DNA from 2 places in the Pseudoalteromonas sp. MMG012 genome. Region 2 is predicted to be linked to the other one. Evidence: riboswitches for the same ligand, from Rfam matches in the RefSeq annotation. Region 2 holds a riboswitch; the other holds the start of a gene.
The links. A riboswitch is a leader RNA that binds a small molecule or an ion and turns the genes downstream of it on or off. The one in region 2 is predicted to bind lysine.
Positions count from the first base shown of each region.

Region 1: it holds a riboswitch for lysine, as region 2 does, so the genes downstream of both, dapA (4-hydroxy-tetrahydrodipicolinate synthase) here and lysC (lysine-sensitive aspartokinase 3) in region 2, are expected to answer to the same signal.

Region 1 is NZ_JAGJEF010000017.1:31,293-39,328, forward strand. Features, by position in the region: gene J8L97_RS08280 (hypothetical protein) at 1-46, shown strand, start outside; gene J8L97_RS08285 (phospholipase A) at 119-1,144, opposite strand; gene J8L97_RS08290 (succinylglutamate desuccinylase/aspartoacylase family protein) at 1,344-2,456, opposite strand; gene J8L97_RS08295 (PLP-dependent decarboxylase) at 2,466-3,671, opposite strand; gene J8L97_RS08300 (2,3,4,5-tetrahydropyridine-2,6-dicarboxylate N-succinyltransferase) at 3,671-4,411, opposite strand; gene dapA (4-hydroxy-tetrahydrodipicolinate synthase) at 4,422-5,306, opposite strand; lysine riboswitch at 5,419-5,626, opposite strand; gene J8L97_RS08310 (response regulator) at 5,777-7,489, shown strand; gene J8L97_RS08315 (hypothetical protein) at 7,483-8,036, opposite strand, start outside.
Region 2 is NZ_JAGJEF010000003.1:46,667-54,702, forward strand. Features, by position in the region: gene J8L97_RS01775 (sodium-dependent transporter) at 1-570, opposite strand, end outside; gene J8L97_RS01780 (DUF924 family protein) at 679-1,209, opposite strand; gene lysC (lysine-sensitive aspartokinase 3) at 1,312-2,658, opposite strand; lysine riboswitch at 2,746-2,917, opposite strand; gene nhaD (sodium:proton antiporter NhaD) at 3,036-4,283, opposite strand; gene J8L97_RS01795 (hypothetical protein) at 4,433-5,695, shown strand; gene J8L97_RS01800 (condensin complex protein MksE) at 5,682-6,233, shown strand; gene J8L97_RS01805 (ATPase) at 6,230-8,036, shown strand, end outside.

The DNA.
Region 1 (8,036 bases), on a different contig from region 2:
ATTTTATCAAAGGCGAGATAAAAAAAGCCTATCTGAAGACGAGTAATGACAATAAGAAGCGCCATAAATAGGGCGCTTTTTTATATCGTGGGTCTATTTTCAGGGTAGAGCGTGGTATTTATAAAATATCGGTAAGCAGTATACCCACCCCAAATCGTTGAATGTCTGCGTTATAGTCAATCAAGCTTTCACCGTAGCCATTAAAGTATTGTGCGTAGCCTCGTAACTTTCCCCAGATAGGGAATGACCAGTCAATTTGTAGAGCGCCCCGATTGTCACTGTTAAGGTTATTCCGCGCAGTAAAGCCAAATTCATGCTCTTTATATCTATACACCCCACTAAGCTCGAAGTAACCCATATATTTATGAATATCTGGATTGTCGTCTCCTTTGGCCGTTAGTACATCAGTTTTACGCTCTTCTGGCAGTCGATACCAAGGTTTGAAACTGAAGACAAAACCATTATTTTCCCAGATGAAATTTGCATAAATACGGTTCCAAGAACGTGAATTAGGTTGACTTCTACCATTAGATTGGTGAGAGATACCTAACACTATCGCCATTTCATCACCCCAAAGGACATTTTCATCATCTAGGAAGTTAACCCAGAATAGTTCTGGTTCATAATTGGTTTCACGAAACGGTGAAGAGATATCTTTGTTATAAAGCTGCCAGTAAGATTGTAAAGTGAAGCCCATATAAATGGCTTGGTCACTATCGGAAAAATCGCTATAAAGTGGTATTTTAAGAGACAGTTGATATTTCGCTTCAAAGTTATCAAGCGGCTCACCCGCTTCCGTATCAATATTCTTAAGACCATCGAAAGGGCGATTATTAGGGTTGCTTATGTAGGATACAGGCAAAATATAGTTACGGTGATGTGGTGTAAGTACATTACGGTTTTTTTCACCGACTCGCTCTCGCGCTACGCGCTTATCTAAAGAACTGAGCTGTTTTGCGGCATCCAGCTTAGCGCATCGAGTCCTCAGTTGCTCAATTGTTTGCTTTTTATCGCCACCAATAATTTCATTCAGAATGCATTGCTTAACTAGATCAATCTCATCGTTGTTTGCAGGTGTCTCAGCGAGAGTTGTAAATGAAAGCCCTGAAAGTAAAGTACCAAAAACAAGTGAACGCAGTTCCATAGTGTATTGTTTCATAGAATATTATTGAAGTGACAATTATACACCGCTTTATATTAAATGAGGATGAATAACTGCTGTTTAGGTTTGGGGTCAAGTATGCTAGTTAGCGGATCTGAATGGAAAAAGGTTGGCGGCATCGCCGCCATTCCTTAGTAAGCAGGTTGATACCAGCTTACTCTCACGCAATATTGTGATTGAGCTATAGCTCAAAGTAATTAGTAAAGAACTTATACAATTCAGTTCCTTGATTGACGCTTGCTGATGCAAAATGCAAGATAGCAATGGCATCTTTATCTAAAGTGATGCTGTGCAAAGGTTGCTCCGACAGGTAACGCTCCATGCGCAAAATATGAGCGATTGTGTCACCTGCTTTTATATGGCTGCCCAGTACCGCTGTGTATTCAACCATGCCACCCATTGGTGCATAGTAGGCTAGGTAATCTTGCAGCATACAACCGTAGCGGACCATTGCTTGTGGTTTAAATGGCGAGTTTAGCAACGCTTCTTTATAGCTTAAGTAGCTGAGTAGACTTGCTGCATCTGCTTTGGCTTCGGTTAAGTCAATTTTTTCTTGAGAGCCAAGTTCAACAGTGAATGCTTCAACTAAAACAGGTATATCTCGCCCCTGTTTTTTATAGGCTTCATTCAATGCCCACCACGGACAAAAACTGGCTTCATCAAGTGCTCCATCAAAGTCGTTGGGAATGAGCAGCACATGGGGAATATTAAAGTAACTGGCACTCGCCTTGGCATATTCTGGGCAATATAGATGTTTAGATGAAATAGGCCCAGTGTGTAAGTCCAGTACAATGTCTGCTTCATGGGCTAAGCGTTGTAGGTTTAAAGCTATGCGTTTACCGGTATTTATACTGTATGCTGGCCCATCAAGCATAGCTTGTGTCGCTTGTACTAAAGCTGCTGAAAACTGGTTTTTAATTTCGCTTAAGGAGCTGTCGAGATGTTCAGCAACAAAGGTATCCACTAATGGTAGATGACTTTGATACATGCGATTCCAATTGGTGCCTGTAATTGGGTCAAAGCGGCCTAGCGTAAATTCCCCAGACTTTTGGTTACATCCAATAGGGTTGGCGTAAGGGACTAACGTAATATCACCAGCCAATGTCTGTTGTTGCAACTGTTCTAGTAATTGATAAATAACGGCATTGCCTTGCACTTCTGCACCATGCATATTGGCCTGAATATAGACGCGTGGGCCGGTACCATTGCCTTTTAAACGATACACTGGAATCGTTAATGGTAGCCCGTTTGCTATTTCACCCACTTGAATATTTTCTTGCTTAATTGGGGTCATATTGGCTCCTTATCTTAAATAATCACTGGCATGCTGCATAGCTCTGACGTGGCATATTTTGCCGTGCTCAATCACATACTCAGCTGGTAATTCATGACATAAAAAGTAGGGCATACTTTCTGTAAAGCCATACGCGCCACATTGGCTGAATACCAACCAGTCTTGCTCGTGTATATCTTTAGGTAACGTGTGATAGCCTAAATTATCTAAGGCTGTGCATAACGGGCCATGGAGCACATAGCTGCGAGATGCTGCGCTTGAATTACGTAGTAGTTCACACGGGAATGCTTGGTTGGTTACTGCTGGACGCAACAGGTGATTAATACCCCCCGACATAATAAGTTGATGCTCATCATAGTTTTGTTTTTGTTCGACGACAGGGTTGGCATAATGACCAAACTCTCCCACAGCATATCGACCAAGCTCCATCCACAGCTCTGTTACGCCAGCTGATGCCTTAATTTGTGCGAGTGCGTCAATCAAAGTTGGCCAAGTTAACTGAGCGTCGTTTTCAGAGTAAGGGATCCCTAAGCCACCGCCTAAGTCTAATATGTCTAATTTGAAGCCCAAGTTATCGGCCAGAGCTTTTAGTGGCGGCACCATTTGCGTCCAAAGTTGCGCGAGCTTCTCAGTACTTAACATGTTGCCCCATTGGAAAATGTGCAGGCCAACAAAATTCAGGGCTTGGTATTTACTTATTTGCAACGAGTGCCATTGTTCAACGCCTAATCCAAAAGGCGTTAGGCTATCACCACCAAGTGGGTTTTTCTCACCTTCAGGCCAGCGCAGCTGTACTCTAAGTAAAATACGCAGTTGAATATCTAATTCTTCAGCAGCATCATTAAGCCACTTAACTTGATTATGGCTTTCTGCCACAAAGGTACGTACACCTTGTGACAGAAAGTGCTGGATCTGCCTTTTTGATTTGGCAGGTCCAGTATTGAGCACTCGGCTAGCATCGATACCTTGACGTAAAACTTGGTCAAGTTCACCGTTACTGGCCACATCAAAATCAAACCCCGCTTTATCTAAGGTTTGGATCACGTTAGATAAAGGATTAGCTTTAACTGCGTACCATAGCTTCACAACAGATTGCTCTGTGAGTGGTTTTAGGTGTGACAGTAAGCCATCTAAGTCATAAACAAAAAACGGAGTATGTTCTTGTTTAGTCAACTCAGTAATAGTTTGACGTAATGGTGTGCTCAAAAAAGTCATTATCGTAATACCTCTTCTAATTCTAAAGAAGCATCGCTTTGTTCATCACGATATTTGACGATAAGTGCACACGACATATTCAGGCCTTGCTCACGGCCCCACTTACTTGACGATGGTCGAGAGCCTGGAATAACAATGGCATTTTCTGGAATTGCTTCGCCTTTGTCTAGTTGACGCTCGTTGATACAGTCATAGACAGGGATCGTCGCTGATAAACGTACGCCGGGTGCCAAAACGGCCCCTTTTTTTACCACAACACCTTCAACAATCACACAGCCTGCACCGATAAATGCGTCGTCTTCAATAACGACAGGGCTGGCACCGATAGGCTCAAGTACACCACCAAGTTGGACTGCGGCACTTAAATGTACATTTTTACCTACTTGAGCACATGATCCTACTAATGCGTGGCTATCGACCATAGTACCTTCACCTATGTAGGCACCGATATTCACATATGCTGGTGGCATGATAATGGTACCCGATGCAACATGCGCACCACGGCGAACACTACTGCCACCAGGGACCATACGAACGCCTGCTTCAGCTGCAAACCCTTGTGGTGCTAAATTATGTTTATCAACAAAACCACCCGGGAATTCAATATTATTGCCATTTTTAAAAGCTTCTAAAATACCTTGCTTTATTTCGATATTAGCGTGCCAGTTGCCTTGTTCGTCTTGTGTCGCAGCACGTACACTGCCATTTTCTAAATTGTTTAATAGTTCTAACCAGCTCATAATAACTGCCTTAATTCCAAGATAAAATTGTGGTGTTTGCACGGTCAATTGCCTGAGTACACGGCAACTCTAGGTGCGTTAATGGAGGACGTAAATTAGGGGTACTAAGTTTGCCCTGTACATGCATTAATACTTTGACTGGAATGGGATTAGCCACTGAAAATAGGCTATTAACAGCATCAGTCCAAGTTGTAAACAAGTTAGGAAAAGTCCCCGCTAACGAGCGGCGAACAAACTCAGCGGTTTGCTTTGGCCAGGCATTTGCGGCCACGGATACGAGTCCAGCAGCTCCGGCTTGAGCAAAATATGGCATGAGGCCGTCATCGCCACTAAAAATAGCGAGAGTTGGATTGGCTTTTCTGAAAGCTTCAAACACTCCAATATCACCGCTGGCCTCTTTGAGTGCCCATAAATTTGTATGGTGGGCTAGATTTTTGAGCACTTGGGGTGTGATGGATACCCCACTGCGTCCAGGTACGTTGTATAACATACAAGGTAAGTCAGTGGCGCTCAGCAGGGTGTCAAACCATTGTGTTTGGCCGACTACCCCAGGTTTTGTGTATAACGGAGAGCCAAGCAACAGTGCATGAATCGGCTGGCTATTACAAAACGCCACCCATTCGGACTGATCTTGTAAGTTCATACCGCCCACAGCCACCATAATAGGGACGTCTAATTGCATGTTGCAAACAGTCTCGACAATGCACTTATGCTCAGCAGAGCTTAAGGCCAGCCCTTCACCAGTACTGCCAAGCAGGAGAATACCGTTATTTGCTTGCGCTTGTTCATTCACAAGCGAATGTAAAGTGTCATAGTCAACTTGGTTATTCGCATCAAAAGGCGTAACTAAGGCTGTCCACAACGGATAGTTGGATAAATCGTATTGTGATTTCATCTCTACCGAACTTATATCTTGTTCGGGGTCTGGAGTGAGTCCAAACTTCGAACAGTTAAAATTCGAAGAGCAATGGACTTAAAAATGACAAGGCGAGTGGCCTTATTATTTTAAGACCAGAAGCTCTCCACCAAACATATGTGCGTTGTTAATATGATTAACGCTGCAATTGGTGACAGTCGCTGGGATTCAACCCAGTCGCCCGAAATGTATACTGAGCAAATAGTATATATTTCTCGGCGTTAGTTCCCCTCCTTGTGTGTCATGGGAGTTTGCTCTCCTCAACACAAGTACCTGAATAACGCACCTCTTCCAGCCCTAGGCCAACATATTACTCGGTGAGTTTACATTGACCCTCAAATAGGGTGAGCACGCATTGAAACACTTTAGCCATCTAGGTGTCAAGTGAGGTTATGTTAGTTTTCAATTTTTACACTACACTTTATGGCAAATAGGATGGATAAGTTAATATGCGTAATATCATTAAGTCTATGCGCAGCCGTTATTTTATCGCAGTGTTGGTAATGGGGGTATTAGTCACATTGGCGGCTGCGGCGATGCAATACCTTTTGCAGCAAAAACAAGAGGATGCGGAGCTTATTAATCGTGCAGGTATGCAACGTATGTTGGCACAGAAAATAGCGTTACACGTCAATCAAATTGTTTTTTATAAAAAAGAGCAAAAGCTCACCCAGACACTTTTTACAGAGTTGGATAAAAGTGTGCGCGTATTTTCGGCCAATCATCAGATGATCCTAGGTGAAAAAGAGGGGAAATATGTATTTTTGTCTGAAACGTTAATGACATTGTATTTTGATGCGCCGGCTAATTTGAATAAACGGAGCTTAGACTTTTTAGCGTTATATGACTCTAAAACCTTCAGTGCAGAGGTGGCTATTAAGATGGCCAATGAAGCACAGGTATTACTATTTTATCAACAACAAGCTGTGCAACTTTTTGAGCAAGGTGCTAATCGTAAAGTGGCATTAACACGTTTGTTTGAATTTGTATTCTGGGTCAGTGCAATCGTTGTGCTTTGGTTAGAAGTGGTATTTATCTTTAAACCAATGGAGAAAAAGGTAAGGGATACAATCGATTCTCTTGAACTTCAAAAACAAAAAACGCAGCATGCCTTAACCATGAAAACGCACTTTCTTGCTCGTGCAAGTCATGAGTTAAGAACGCCTTTACAAGCTATTTTGGGTTTTTTAAACCTATACCGCCAAGATGGGGCGCAATCACAGCTGACACAAGTAGAGGTGTCGGCGAAGCAATTAGTTAACCAGTTGAATGCAATTCAAGAGTTTAGTCGTTGGGAGCAAGGAGATATTCTGGTGTCGGTGGTGCCTGATGATCTTACTCAAACGCTGATGCAGGCGATTTCACCCCATGAATATGAAGCACAGCGGAAAAAGATAGCATTAGAGACCGAGTTTTCATTTTCTACATCATTGGTTATTGCTTGTGATCATGAACACCTGGCGTGGATCATTGGCCAATTAGTTGATAATGCGATTAAATTCACCGAGCAAGGCAGTGTATTAATCGAGGTGTATTTAGATGAAACTCTGACTTACTTGCAGATCGCCGTAAAAGATACCGGGTGTGGTTTTTCTGGTGTTTCGCCGCTTTCAAGCAATGTGGCAGAGACACACTTTCAAGGTTTACAGCTAGGCTTGGTACGGTGTAAATGGTTGTTAGATGCCATGGGCGGAGACATAGAGTTTGAAAAGGGGCTATCTAGCGGTACCGTGGTACGGGTAAAAACCCCTATTTATCTCGTGCAAAGCCAACAAGAACAACATTGTCAACTACGGCCTTTAACTGGTTTATTAGTGGAAGATAACCCATTAAATGCAAAGATAATTAAAAAAGTACTAGAGACATTTTCAATTACCGTGAAGCATGTTGAGCATGGATTGGCAGCTGTCGATGATTTGAGTACTCATCATTATGATGTGATTTTTATGGATTTAAATATGCCGGTGATGGATGGCTTTCAGGCCATTGAATATATTCGACAAACACTGGGCTTATCTGAACCCATCATTGTTGTGACCGCAAATAGTGAACCAGTAGAATTAAATCGGGCAAAAGCGCTGGGTGCTGACGTGACCATTCTGAAACCATTAAGGAAAGAGTCAGTGCGCACAGCGCTTGAACATGTTGGGCTAATTCAATGACGTACTTTAATATTTCCAACCCCAACTTCAACCTCTAGGTTATATGCGCCTTTACCGTGATATATGGTTTCAGAGTGAATCACTTTTTTGTGATGCTGAGCTTTGTTGACTAACCCAATTAAGCTGGTGTTGCCTACACCAGACTCTAAAGATACAGAGTTAAAATCAGATACGTTGGTACCAATGCGTACCTTGCCCACGCCAACCTCAACCTCTGCGGAATTGTCAAGATCTGCAATATCAACATTGCCTACGCCTATTTCGATATCTAAGCGAAAGGCAGTTGGTACTTTTACGTGCCAATGTTGTTGCAAGTTTTCCTCATCAATTGACAGTGACAATTTATTCTGGTTGCGTTGGCTTTTTAATTTTATATCAGATAAGTTGTTGGTGTGTGGGTACCAATTGCCGTGCTGCTGCGATTTTAAAACAACTGATACTTCAATCTGCTCACCATCATAGGCGATCATTTTTAAGTTACCGACCGGTACGTCAATTTCCAGCACTTGGCTGTCTTCAATTGCAAAATACTGTTTAATGATATGAT
Region 2 (8,036 bases):
CGTGCCGATATAAACAATGAGTGCAGCTAAAAGCAGCAATAACATTGGCATTAAACGCCGAGACCAGATTTCTATGCCTGACTTCACTCCTTTCAATATGATACTTGCTGTTAGGATCAACATCACAGGTGTAAATATAAAGTTACGAAGTGTGGACTCTCCCACCAAAAAAGCACTCAATTGGTCAAAGCCCAAAAAGCGAGTAATCGGTTCTATAGAGTATGCCAACATCCATCCAGCAACGATAGAATAAAAACTCAGCATTACAATGGCACCAAATAATCCAACATAGCCTGCCGTGGCCCCAATATTCGGCCCCTTTTCTTGCCACGCTTGTTTTAATGCTTTAACAGGGTTAGCCTGCGCTTGATGCCCTAAATATAGCTCGGTATACAATGCAGGCAGCGCTAAAAGAAATATCACAATGAAATAAACAAGCAAAAATGCGCCACCACCGTGGTTCGCTGCTTGTGTGGGGAATCCCCAAATGTTGCCAAGTCCTACCGCAGCACCAGCCGCCGCAAGAACAAAGCCAAGTCGACTTTGAAAGCCATCACGCAATTGAGCCATAACGAGTCTATATGATTATTGTTTTGGACCGCTGATTATACTTAACTGTTTGAAAAATGCGACAGCGAGTCGAAAATTTAGAATAGGCGCAACAAATATGATTAATGTCTAAAAACTTGAGCCAGCTTCCATTAAAAACTGTAGCTCTTCATCATTAGATACGCGGCTTAATATTTGATTCCTATGTGGATAGCGGCCAAATCGATCAATAATTCGCTTATGGGATAACTCGAACTCATAATTAGGCAAAGCTCTGAAAAGCTGTTCAGCCTGTTGGTGAATAATTTTACTTTCACTGTGCATAAATGGCATATACAAAAAGCTTAGCTCAGTATCATTTAAGCGTTTATCGAAGCCTTTATCAATGGCATTTTGCGCGAGACACAACGCCAATGGATCCGCAGAAAAAGCCTCTGGTGTATCTCGAAACATATTCCTAGAAAACTGGTCGAGCACGATTATTTCACACAAAGTGCCCACAGGATCAGCTCGCCAATGTGCGAGTTCTCCTTGTACAGCCATTCTATAATGAACCATAAATTGGGATTTTATTTTGATGTCAAAATGCGCGGACTTTTGCCACCAATCAGACTCTGAACAAGTGACAAACCAAAAATTATAGATATCTTGATACTGCATGACGGCCTCCCAGTTTATGTAATAGTCACTTTACTCGGGATTCAACCACCATGCAATCTAAAACTTAATTACTAGTTATTGTTACTAAAAAGATACTAGCCGCTATGCAGCCTCCAGTAACTTCGCATGAATGGCTTGAACCACATTATCCGAGTCTGTTTGTTCAACCAAAAAGCACAAATTGTGCTTACTTGCGCCATGGCAAATCAGTCGAATATTGAAATCACTGAGCACTTGCATTAAGTTGACTTCATGCTGACGTAACTGGATCTGAGAACCAATAAGAGCCACCAGTGTTAAATTGTTCTCAACAGTAACATGACAAAATTGGCTTAGCTCTTCTAAACAATCTTGATCAAGTTCAGGTCGTGACGCGTTCAGTGCGTTATCTAGCGTGATCGCGACACTTATTTCTGATGTTGTTACCAAGTCCACTGAGATATTATAAGCACTCAATATCGTGAAGATACGCGCCAAAAAACCACTAGCTAGTAACATCTCAGGACTCTTTAGCGTGAGCAATATTTGATTTTTCCGCTGCGTAACAGCTCTGATCCCTGCTTGTGATGATGTGTCTTTTTCAATCCAAGTGCCGCCTGCTTGTGGGTCGCGGCTCGATCCGACAAACACTGAAATATTACTGCGGCTAGCTGGTAATATTGTTGCTGGATGTAATACCTTCGCACCAAAAGTAGCCATCTCTGCTGCTTCATCAAAACTCAATTTGGCAATAGGTGTAGCTTTTACACACAGTCTCGGATCTGTACTAAAAATACCAACAACATCAGTCCAGATATGAACACTTTTTGCTTCTATAGCTTCCGCTAATAAAGCCGCACTGTAGTCAGAGCCACCACGTCCCAGCGTCGTTGTTTGATTATACGGATCGCTGCCGATAAAACCTTGAGTCACAATCACCTTCTCACCTAACAATGGTATTAAGTGCTTATGAGCCGCCACCTGTGTCGCTGCAATATCCGGTGTGGCTTTACCAAATTGGTTATCAGTCTTTAACACTTTACGTACATCAAATCGCTCGGCGTTTACGCCAATATCTCTGAGTACTTGGGTAAATAAAAATGACGATAAACGCTCCCCAAAACTCAACATTTCATCACACTGTTGTGCACTTAACGCGGGTAAAGACGCCAACGACTTTAGCTCATCAAGGGTTAAATTAAATAACTGTGCTAAATCCGCTTCCAGTGTTAAATGGGCTAAAATCGAGTCCTGAATTTTAATGATGTTATCGACTAACGCCATACGTGCACTTTCGTCGGCTTTTTGTTGCGTTAGCGTTACTAGATGATTTGTCACTCCCGCACTGGCACTCACGGCAACAACACGTACATTATTGTCATCGTGAATAATTTGCGCACAACGGTGCATGGCATCAAAATCGGCTACACTGGTGCCACCAAACTTTGCGACCGTGTACTGTGAACTCATAATATCTCCTTTTGACTGCATTGGGGGCAATCATAATAAATAAGGAGAACTTGGCAATTAAGGTGCTTTGTAAATAAAGAAGGAACCATTGCCAGAAGCTCTCCACCAAAACGGTGACAGTTCCAAGGATTCAACCTCGTAAACCGAAAGTTCACAGTGACGTGCTATGAACTTCCTCGGCGAGTACTTCCCTCTTTAGTGGTCTTTGGCGTTCGTCACCTTTCACTAAATACCTAAGTATCGCACCTCTTCTGTTTATTTTGCCTCGTCATTACTGAACACAGGCAAAATAAAAGCCCGCATATTACGCGGGCTAAAAACAAAGTAACGTTTAGACGTCTAGGTGTCAAGTGCTAAATTGTACCTTTTGTAGTGAACTACATAAATTGCCCTGCGACATACGCTCCAGCATAGCCAATGGTATATGCAATCAACAAATATAAAAACATACGCAAGTAGCTCATGAACGTCAGTGCTTTCACTTTGCTCATCGCGATAATTCCCGCAGCAGATCCTATCACTAACATTGAACCACCTACCCCTGTCGCATAGGTAAACATCAACCATTGCTGTGGCGTCATCACAATATCGGCCTTTAATAAAGCGGCCGTTAACGGTACGTTATCAACTGCCGCTGAGAGTAATCCCATTAAATAATTGGCATATTCTGGTGCAATGTAAACATACAGGTCTGTAAACATGGCCAGGACACCCACTTCTTTGAGCGCGCCAACAAGTAATAGTACACCAACAAAGAATAATAGAGTGTCGTACTCAATCTCTCGAATATAATCAATAATTTTCTTGTTCACATCTTTCTTGCGCATTAAGAATTGAGCAACCAAAAACATCAACGACAAACCAAATAAGAATGTAAGTAAAGGCGGCACTTGATACTGCACACTCAAAAATAACGTCGCAAAAATTGTCGAAGTAAATATCACTGCAATCGTTATATCCGTTTTCTCTATCCGTCTTTGTATCTGCTTTTCAAAGCGTAGTTGCTCATTCATACCTATAGACAACATAGCTGCCAGCGCTATCACACTCACCAGCGCAGGACCGACAAGTAACAATAAATTAGGAATAGTGACTTTGTCCGCTAAGAAGATCATTAATGTTGTTACATCACCTGTAATGAGTGACACACCACCAGAGTTAACACTAAAAATAATTAGTGTTGCATACTTAATTAACTTCTTTGGATCTAGCTTCAACGACATAACTACTGCCAAAGAAATCAAGGTTGCGGTAATATTGTCTGAAACCGAGGAAAATACAAAAGCGGCAATGCCTACCAAGAACATAAGCTTACGCTCACTGATCTGAGATGGCATAACACGATGCACGATATTTTGTATAAACCCCTTAGAGTTTAAATAGGCCACAAACGTCATTGCAGCCATCAAAAACAACCACAGTGTGGCGATTTCAAGAATGTTATGATCTAGCGCATGTTGTACATTTTCTGGGCTTTGACCATGAATAGGTGAGATAAAAGCGATAATCCAACATAAAGTACCAAAAAAAAGGGTGGTTTTGGCCTTGTTTACATGGATGATATCCTCTATAACGATAAGCACAAACGCAATCGCTATTAGGGTAAGGATAATGGGCGTAACCATAATGCGTAAACAACCTGTAATTAAAAGTTAAAAATTTAGAAAGGTAACGTAATTCGGCGCGGAGTCTAGCACTTACATATAGGATACGCTACGACTAAGCCCAATTAATTTCCTATAAACGTCACATAAAAGATACACTCTGGAAAGTTATGATCCCAGCTAAGAAAGTTTTAAATACGCTAAATGAACATTGGAGCGTATTGGAGCTACTTTTTAAACGCTTTAAAATGACCGATTTTAGCGTCAAAGATGTTCAAAACATCATAAAACACAAAAATCCTCAATGGACCAGTGAACGAATATTCAGAGAAACTAATCGCTTACTCAATCAAGAGATCATCATTCCACTGGCTAAATCTTCACAGCTGGAAATAAATCGAGCTATCGCAGATTTCGCAAGTTTTCTGTTACAAGAAGAGCACCTAGGTTTGGCACAAGAGATCACCGTTCTGGTAAAAGATCTTGAACGACTTGGTAACCGCCTAGAGCAAGCTGCTGATGAAGGTGATCAAAGTGAACTACGGCGCTTTAGCCGAATCATGGATGAGCGCGTCAGAAAGATCATTAAATTATTTTTACATAATGAAAATGCCATTTTCAACATTGTCGAACAAGCAAAATCTGATAGCAGCTCAATATCACTACAAAAACGGTATCGCGCAGTTATAGAGGCATTTGACGAATATATAGAACCGATGTTAGAAATGGTTGATATACGCGGTGAGTTTCATGCCTGTTTTAACGTCATTGAAAATCAGTTGAGTCAACAAATTGATGATATTGAATTATATGGCCGTGGTGCCCAAGACAAACGTATGCTTGAACAACTGCGCACACGAATCTTGGATATGCACTTGGTCGGTAGGGAAAGCTTAAGAAAAAGTGCAGATATGTTAATGCCATTGCGTGAAGAGTTGCGCAGAAACTCTTTAATTACGCGTCAAGCATCCAAAGTACTCGCAATGATCCGTAAGAATGGGGTTGATCCAATGTTAAGCCCTGTTCAACCAGAGTTCGTATCAGACATTCAGCGCTTTTCACTTGGCCAGCAACGACACATGGTTGCTTATATGGCTGGCTTGGCCGAATTTGAACATGATGAATATCAACTTCCAGATCAAAGTGATGTCTCTGTATATCAAAGCCCGCATATTCCAGACTATGCAGATGTTAAGAACAGCTTTTCAAATACAGGTAAAACTAAAATTGCATTGCTCGGGTTTCTCACTGGGCACTACCCTGACTTAGACGCTGATGAGTTATTATTTTTATATCAAAAGCTAATCAGTGATGAAGCACTGGAGCTGGCGCAAGATGAACAGCGAGTCACAGTGAACATAGCAGAGCATGACTTCTCTCTCTACCCATTTAATGCCAGTACAAAAATAGAACACACTAATGACAACAATTAATTTAACAGAACTAACAGAATTACAAGCCATTAACAAAAAATTGGCCAGTGGCTATCATATCAGTGAGCAAGACACGACGTTATGGCAACAACTCGACCAGAACATTGACGCCTATCAAGCACTATTTAATGCCTTAGGCCATGATCTACAACACGATGCTCGTGGGTTCTACTATCTCGCAAGTGATGAAAGTACCCCTAACATGGGAAAAATTTCTCGTGCCATTGCACTCACACTCTTTATTCTTATCGAACACTTTGCCAATCAGGGAAAAGATCCTTTGCGTGCAATTTTTGACGAGCCGGCAGATCTAGAGCTGATGCAAACTTTAGTGCAGTTAAATAAACACTTATTTGATCAACTTGAGATTTTCTCAGGCTCCGACCTCCGTAAAGATGTATACCTCAGGATGATTAGACTTGGACTAGCGAAAGAAACTGAGCGAGGTTTTATCCATTTAGCGCCCGTATATCGTTATATTGATGCACTAATGGAAGTAAACGACACAAATTTTGATGGACTAGAGGAAGAAGTATGAGTGAACTATACGGCCTAAGTAAATTAGCGCTATTAAATACCGCGGGCTATGCGAAGTGCGTGATCCCACTCAATAAAAGTGCTTCTATCTGCGCACCAAATAACACCGGTAAAAGTTCGGTTATTAATGCCTTACAATTCCCTCTTATCAATGATTTACGATTGACCGAGTGGGATGGCCATGATTTAGAAGAAACGCGAAAGTTTTACTTTTCGTCTGACCAATCCTATATTTTGCTCGAAGCAAACCTCCCCCATGGAGATGTGGTAATTGGCGTTGCTGGCCTTGGCAAAATAGCTGGGTTTGCACACCAATTTTTTTGCTACCCAGGTAAACTAAACCTAGATGACTTTACTGAAGGTAAAAGCATCATAAAATACACTAAATTATTCAAACATCTACAAAGCAAGGGCATGAGTCCCGTAGAACTAAAAGCCGCTGAACTCAATGCACTTTTAACCGGCGGCGCCACACAATTTGATGGCGACATCAATTTAAAAATGATCCCACTTAACAACGTCCAAGATGCTGCTATTTATAAAGAAATATTTAGACGTATACTTAATCTACATAAGCTAGGTGCACAAGATGTAAAACGTTTTATGTTGCGAGTATTTGAGCGGCATATGTCAAACTCTCGAGTTGATTTTTACGAAGTATGGCGTCGTGCATTCGATAAAGTTAATCGCTCCCGTCGAGAACTTACCGTTTTGGAATCAATGCAAGAGCCCATCGGTGCATTAGAGGAAATGCTTAACGCTGATGCAACACTCAAAGGAAAGCTAGCTGCCTACGCACCTAAAATAGATATTGCCTTAGGCGAGTATGAAGAATACCAACAATCGCAACATACTGAGCTTTCAGAGCAACTGACTAACATTGAACAAGAGAAACACGATTTTGAACAAAAACAGCAGTTGTATTTGCAACAGTCTAGAGACATTGAGCGTCGTCAAACACAAATTGAACAATGGTTTATTAACTACCACGGCCTAAAAACTGAGTTTGAGCTCACCAATCACGCCACTCTAAAAACCAATCTACAGCTATTGAAAAAAGAATATGAACAACTGTCTTTTTCTATCAATAGCGCGCATGGACAAAGCTTACATACACTCGACTTTAGGATCAATGAAACACAAAAACAAATTAAGAGCTTAAAGTTACAACTCAAGAACTTAGAATTTAACTTGTTTACACGTATGCGTGAAGACCTATCACTCAAAGAGGTTGAAGAAATATCTCGTATACTTAACCCTGATTTATTGTCATTTGCTACGACCAACCAAGGTGAAGTTAGTATCACCGATGAAGATGCTTTTGGTGAGTTCTTAAGTCAACTATCCGCCTCAGTAAAAGGAGGTGAATTGACGGTTCCTGGTGCCAGTATAAAACTTAAAAAACTGACTCCAGTACAAATGCAAAGTGGTGAAAATAAGGAGCAACTGGCTGCACAGTTAACCGCTCTTCAGCAATCATTGAAAGAGTTTCAACAACAACGAGACGTTGCGGCAAACGTTGCCCAAAAACAACAAGAGCGTGATGCATTGTATGATGAACTCATGGCATTGGAAGGATCACTCAAACGATTCGAGCAATATCAAACAATGCTACAATCAGTAGAGGCACAAGAGTTATTAAAAGAGCAATTGCACGTTGAGCGAGAGCAAGTTGACGAATATTTACAAGATGTTCAACGCAATGCTGGCTCCATCTCTGATAGACGCTCCATCATTAAAAGTAAACAAGATTTATTAACTCGCCAAGCTGATCGATTACGCCAAGTAAAGTCCGAACGACTAG